DNA from 2 places in the Streptomyces sp. NPDC001941 genome. Region 1 is predicted to be linked to the other one. Evidence: predicted binding sites of a transcription regulator. Region 1 holds the regulator's gene; the other holds the start of a gene.
What was found. Region 1 encodes HrcA, which represses chaperone genes, less so after heat shock. Its sites were predicted from a motif close to TTNGCACTCNGNNNNNCNGAGTGCNAA; they were not measured.
Positions count from the first base shown of each region.

Region 1 (3,406 bases):
GGTCGTCGCCCCACACCTTCTCCACCAGCTCCGCGTCGTGGCGGCCCTCCACGTAGATGCGGCCCGCGCGGGCGACCCGGGCGCGGGCCTGGGGGACGGCGACCGAGCCGGAGGCCGTACGGGTGGGGCGGACCGGGGCCGGGGCGGCGGGGCGGACCAGGGTGACGACCCGGCCCTCCAGGAGGAAGCCGCGCGGCTCCAGCGGGAACACCCGGTGCTTGCCGAAGCGGTCCTCCAGCGTCACCGTGCCCGCCTCGCAGCGGACCACCGCACCGCAGAAGCCCGTCGTGACCTCCTCGACGACGAGGTCGCGGTCCGCGGGGACCTCCGGCGCGGGGGCCGTCTTCTTCCAGGGCGGGGTCAGGTCGGGGTCGTAGCTGCGCATTCGCGTGACGTTATGACACCGCGAAGCGCCGTGCCAGCTCATCGCGTTGACGGCGGACGAAGGCGGCGTCCACGGCCGCCCCGTGCCCGGGCACGTACACCGCGTCCTCCCCGCCCAGCGCGAGCAGCCGGTCCAGCGCGTCGGGCCAGCGCGCGGGCAGCGCGTCCGGGCCCGCCTGCGGCTCGCCCGACTCCTCCACCAGGTCCCCGCAGAACACCACCTCCGGCTCCCCCGGCCCGCCCGGCACGAACAGCGCCAGGTCGTGCCCCGAGTGGCCGGGGCCGACGTTCGCCAGCAGCACCCTGCGGTCGCCCAGGTCCACCGTCGTCTCCCCGCTGACCAGGTGGCGCGGCACCACCAGCACGTCCGCCGCCTCCTCCGCCGCGTCCCGCGCCAGGCCCTGGCGCACCGCGTCCTCGCGCAGCACCTCGCGCTCCCGCAGCATCAGCTCGTCGACGCCCACAGCGCCGTACACCTGCGCCCCCGAGAAGGCCGCGGTGCCGAGCACGTGGTCGAAATGGGGGTGGCTGAGTGCGACATGGGTCACCTTGCGGCCGGTCAGCCGCTGTGCCTGCGCCCGCAGCTCCGAACCCTCGCGCAGCGAGGACCCCGTGTCGTACAGCAGCACCCCCGTGCCCCCCGCCACCAGGCCGGCGGTGGCGTCCCAGCCAGGGAGCCTGCGCCTGCCGACCCCCGCCGCGAGCCGTTCCCAGCCCGCCCCTTCCCATCGCACGTCCATGCGACGACGCTAGCGGCAACGACCGGGGCCGCGCGCGGTAGCGTGGCCGGCCGCCTTGCCACGAGCGATCCCGGCCGCCGTACACTGGCCGGGGCCCGCTGGCACTCGAACAGGGCGAGTGCCAAGGAAAGCGGCGAAGGCGAACGACCACTGGAGGTGTGCGCGATGCTCAGTGAACGCAGACTGGAAGTCCTGCGCGCCATCGTCCAGGACTACGTGGGCACCGAGGAGCCGGTCGGCTCCAAGGCGCTGACCGAGCGCCACAAGCTCGGTGTCTCGCCCGCGACCGTGCGCAACGACATGGCCGCGCTGGAGGAGGAGGGGTACATCGCCCAGCCCCACACCAGCGCGGGCCGGATCCCCACGGACAAGGGCTACCGCCTGTTCGTGGACAAGCTGGCGGGGGTCAAGCCCCTGTCCACACCGGAACGACGGGCGATCCAGAACTTCCTGGACGGCGCCGTGGACCTGGACGACGTGGTGGGCCGCACGGTCCGGCTGCTGGCGCAGCTGACCCGGCAGGTCGCCGTCGTGCAGTACCCGTCGCTGACCCGTTCGACGGTGCGGCACGTGGAGCTGCTCTCGCTGGCCCCCGCGCGCCTGATGCTGGTCCTGATCACCGACACCGGACGGGTCGAGCAGCGCCTGGTCGACTGCCCGGCGCCGTTCGGCGAGACGTCCCTGGCGGACCTGCGGGCCCGGCTCAACAGCCGGGTCGTCGGGCGCCGCTTCGCGGACGTCCCGCAGCTGGTCCAGGACCTGCCCGAGTCCTTCGAGCAGGAGGACAGGGGCACCGTCTCGGCGGTGCTCGCCACGCTCCTCGAGACCCTGGTCGAGGAGCACGAGGAGCGGCTGATGATCGGCGGCACCGCCAATCTCACCCGCTTCGGACACGACTTCCCACTGACGATCCGGCCGGTGCTCGAAGCGCTCGAGGAGCAGGTCGTGCTCCTCAAGCTGCTGGGCGAGGCCAAGGACTCGGGCATGACCGTGCGCATCGGGCACGAGAACGCCCACGAGGGACTGACTTCCACGTCGGTCGTCGCGGTGGGCTACGGTTCGGGCGACGAGGCCGTCGCCAAACTAGGCGTGGTCGGACCGACCCGCATGGACTACCCCGGAACGATGGGAGCGGTACGCGCAGTGGCACGTTACGTCGGACAGATCCTGGCGGAGTCGTAAGTGGCCACGGACTACTACGCCGTACTCGGCGTGCGCCGCGACGCGTCCCAGGACGAGATCAAGAAGGCCTTCCGCAGGCTCGCCCGCGAACTCCACCCGGACGTCAATCCGGACCCGAAGACGCAGGAGCGCTTCAAGGAGATCAACGCGGCCTACGAGGTCCTCTCCGATCCCCAGAAGAAGCAGGTCTACGACCTCGGCGGCGACCCGCTGTCGGCGAACGGCGGCGGGGGCGCGGGCGGCTTCGGCGCCGGTGGCTTCGGCAACTTCTCCGACATCATGGACGCCTTCTTCGGCACGGCCTCGCAGCGCGGCCCGCGCTCGCGCACCCGCCGCGGCCAGGACGCCATGATCCGCCTGGAGGTCGAGCTCGGCGAGGCGGCCTTCGGCACCACCAAGGACATCCAGGTCGACACGGCCGTCGTCTGCACCACCTGCTCCGGTGAGGGCGCCGCGCCCGGCACCCAGGCGCAGACGTGCGACATGTGCCGCGGCCGGGGCGAGGTCTCGCAGGTCACCCGGTCCTTCCTGGGCCAGGTCATGACCTCGCGGCCGTGCCCGCAGTGCCAGGGCTTCGGCACGGTCGTGCCGACCCCCTGCCCGGAGTGCGCCGGTGACGGCCGGGTCCGCTCGCGCCGCACGCTCACCGTGAAGATCCCGGCCGGCGTCGACAACGGCACCCGCATCCAGCTCGCGGGCGAGGGCGAGGTCGGCCCCGGCGGCGGCCCCGCCGGCGACCTGTACGTGGAGATCCACGAGCTGCCGCACGCGGTCTTCCAGCGGCGCGGGGACGACCTGCACTGCACCGTCACCATCCCGATGACCGCGGGCGCGCTCGGCACCAAGGTGCCGCTGGAGACGCTCGACGGCGTCGAGGAGGTCGACATCCGTCCGGGCACCCAGTCCGGGCAGTCGATCCCGCTGCACGAGCGCGGCGTCACGCACCTGCGCGGCGGCGGCCGGGGCGACCTGATCGTGCACGTCGAGGTGACCACGCCGGCCAAGCTGGACCCGGAGCAGGAGCGGCTGCTGCGCGAGCTGGCGAAGCTGCGCGGCGAGGAGCGGCCCACCGGCCAGTTCCAGCCGGGGCAGCAGGGGCT
Region 1 is NZ_JBEOYE010000001.1:145,130-148,535, forward strand. It holds gene ABT160_RS00575 (DUF3097 domain-containing protein) at 1-385, opposite strand, end outside; gene ABT160_RS00580 (MBL fold metallo-hydrolase) at 396-1,124, opposite strand; gene hrcA (heat-inducible transcriptional repressor HrcA) at 1,290-2,306, shown strand; gene dnaJ (molecular chaperone DnaJ) at 2,307-3,406, shown strand, end outside.

Region 2 (3,406 bases), on a different contig from region 1:
TCAACTCGACGGCCACGGCCGACGCGGTCGACGTGCGCTGACGCCGGTCCCCGGCAACGACGAAGGGCGGCACCCCCCTGGGAGAGGGGGTGCCGCCCTTCGTCGTGTCAGGACGGGTGATCAGCCGGGGCCGATCAGAAGTCCATGTCACCGCCGGGCATGCCGCCCGGAGCGGCCGCGGCGGCCTTCTCCGGCTTGTCGGCGATGACGGCCTCGGTGGTGAGGAACAGCGCGGCGATCGACGCGGCGTTCTGCAGCGCGGAGCGCGTCACCTTGGCGGGGTCGATGATGCCCTCGGCGATCATGTCGACGTACTCACCGGTGGCGGCGTTCAGGCCGTGGCCGACGGGAAGGTTGCGCACCTTCTCGACGATAACGCCACCCTCCAGGCCACCGTTGACGGCGATCTGCTTGAGCGGGGCCTCCAGGGCGAGCTTCACGGCGTTGGCGCCGGTCGCCTCGTCACCCGACAGCTCCAGCTTCTCGAAGACCGAGGAGGCCTGCAGCAGGGCCACGCCACCGCCGGCGACGATGCCCTCCTCGACGGCCGCCTTCGCGTTGCGCACGGCGTCCTCGATGCGGTGCTTGCGCTCCTTGAGCTCGACCTCGGTGGCGGCACCGGCCTTGATGACGGCCACGCCGCCGGCCAGCTTCGCCAGGCGCTCCTGGAGCTTCTCGCGGTCGTAGTCCGAGTCCGAGTTCTCGATCTCGGCGCGGATCTGGTTCACGCGACCGGCGACCTGCTCGCTCTCGCCGGCACCGTCGACGATGGTGGTCTCGTCCTTGGTGATGACGACCTTGCGGGCGCGGCCCAGCAGGTCCAGGCCGGCGTTCTCGAGCTTGAGGCCGACCTCCTCGGAGATGACCGTGCCGCCGGTGAGGATGGCGATGTCGTTCAGCATGGCCTTGCGGCGGTCGCCGAAGCCCGGGGCCTTGACGGCGACGGACTTGAAGGTGCCGCGGATCTTGTTGACGATCAGCGTCGACAGGGCCTCGGCCTCGACGTCCTCGGCGATGATCAGCAGCGGCTTGCCCGACTGCATGACCTTCTCCAGGAGCGGGAGCAGGTCCTTGACCGAGGAGATCTTGGAGTTGACGACGAGGATGTACGGGTCGTCCAGGGACGCCTCCATACGCTCCATGTCGGTCGCGAAGTACGCCGAGATGTAGCCCTTGTCGAAGCGCATGCCCTCGGTGAGCTCGAGCTCCAGACCGAAGGTCTGCGACTCCTCGACGGTGATGACGCCTTCCTTGCCGACCTTGTCCATGGCCTCGGCGATGAGCTCGCCGATCTGGGTGTCGGCGGCGGAGATGGAGGCGGTGGAGGCGATCTGCTCCTTGGTCTCCACGTCCTTGGCCTGCTCCAGCAGGGCGCCGGAGACGGCCTCGACGGCCTTCTCGATGCCGCGCTTGAGGGCCATCGGGTTGGCACCGGCGGCCACGTTGCGCAGGCCCTCGCGGACGAGCGCCTGGGCGAGGACGGTGGCGGTGGTCGTACCGTCGCCGGCGACGTCGTCCGTCTTCTTGGCGACTTCCTTGACCAGCTCGGCGCCGATCTTCTCGTACGGGTCCTCCAGCTCGATCTCCTTGGCGATGGACACACCATCGTTGGTGATCGTGGGGGCGCCCCACTTCTTCTCAAGGACGACGTTGCGACCCTTGGGGCCAAGGGTGACCTTGACGGCGTCGGCGAGCTGGTTCATGCCGCGCTCCAGGCCGCGCCGGGCCTCCTCGTCGAACGCGATGATCTTGGCCATGTGAAGTGGTCCTCCCGGACGGGGTGGATTTCTCCGGATCGGCACCCGTGCCCGCGACGGACGGCCGGCTCGCCGTGTGGTTCCTTCCCACCCGGGTCGCCGACCTCACAGGACCGATCCAAGTTCTGTCACTCTCACTCGGAGAGTGCTAACGCCAATGATTAGCACTCGCCCTAGGAGAGTGCAAGCGACTTCGAGGAGCTGCCCTCTCGACGTGCGAGCGGACCCGGCCGGGGCACGGTCCGGACGCGGCCCGGACCCGGCCCGGACCCGGCCGCGACCCGGGGTCGGCGCCCCCGGGTCGCGCCCCGGGACGCGTCCCCCGGGCAAGCGGAAGGGCCCGCGTCCGGTGGACGCGGGCCCTTCTCACGTTGCTGCAGTCAGTCGGCGCTTCAGCCGGCTACGCGGACCATGTCCGCCTGCGGCCCCTTCTGGCCCTGCGAGATCTCGAATTCGACCCGCTGACCCTCTTCAAGGGTGCGGTACCCGTCCATCTGGATCGCGCTGTAGTGGACGAATACATCCGCACCACCGTCGACCGCGATGAAGCCGTACCCCTTCTCCGCGTTGAACCACTTGACGGTGCCCTGAGCCATGCCTAACTCCCCTATTACTGGCCCTTGCACAGGACCGCACTTCGCGGGCCCGGGTCAGACCTCGCCCGCCGACAGGTAGCGGACGTGCGCCGGAACGCGTCGACCGCCGCTGAATGTATCTGTCCAACTGCCGTCTGCAACAGGTCAATCGGACGAGAATTCTGGGCACGGCCCATCGGAAGAATGCGGTGAATTCCTTGAATTCCAGGGCAAGTCGGGCCCGGCAAAAACCACATAAGGGGCAACGTGCTCGAACACTTTGGCTGCTTCTTGTCGCGCGAGGGGCGCACTCGGATATGCGCGTGGCACGGGCAGCGGAAGGGGCTTCCCACACTCTATCGCGTTCAACCATGCAGAATTGCCCCCTCCGCTTCTCTCGCGGAGGGGGCAATACGGGTCACGCGGTGTGGTCAGCAGCCACCGGCGACGGCGGGGATGATCGAGACGCCCGCGCCGTCCGGGGTGGCGGTGTCGAGGCCCTGCTCGAAGCGGACGTCGTCGTCGTTCACGTACACGTTCACGAAGCGGCGCAGCTTGCCCTGGTCGTCCAGGACGCGGGCGGCGATGCCCGCGTGGTTCTTCTCCAGGTCGGCGATGACCTCGGCGAGGGTGGCGCCCTCGGCCGGGACCTCGGACTGGCCGCCGGTGTAGGTGCGCAGGATGGTGGGGATGCGGACGTTCACGCTCATGGTGCGGTACCTCTCGGGAAGCCTCGGGAAGGGTGCGTCGGGTGTCAGTGGGCCAGGCCCGCGGCGCGGAAGGCGTCCAGCGAGGGCTTGATGGTGGCCGTGGCCTGGGAGGTGTCGGCCACCGCGTCCAGGGTCTTCAGGCCGTCACCGGTGTTGAGGACCACCGTGGTCAGGGTCGGGTCGAGGAGCCCGGCCTCCACCAGCTTGCGGGTCACGCCGACGGTCACGCCGCCCGCCGTCTCGGCGAAGATGCCCTCGGTGCGGGCGAGCAGCTTGATGGCGTCGACGACCTGCTCGTCGTTCACGTCCTCCACCGCGCCGCCGGTGCGGCGGGCGATGTCCAGGACGTAGGGGCCGTCGGCCG
Region 2 is NZ_JBEOYE010000017.1:43,203-46,608, reverse strand. It holds gene ABT160_RS14850 (hypothetical protein) at 1-41, shown strand, start outside; gene groL (chaperonin GroEL) at 135-1,757, opposite strand; gene ABT160_RS14840 (cold-shock protein) at 2,150-2,353, opposite strand; gene ABT160_RS14835 (MoaD/ThiS family protein) at 2,764-3,042, opposite strand; gene thrC (threonine synthase) at 3,087-3,406, opposite strand, start outside.
Region 2: groL (chaperonin GroEL) is a predicted target of HrcA. The motif match lies at 1,919-1,945, and genes of this name have one in related genera.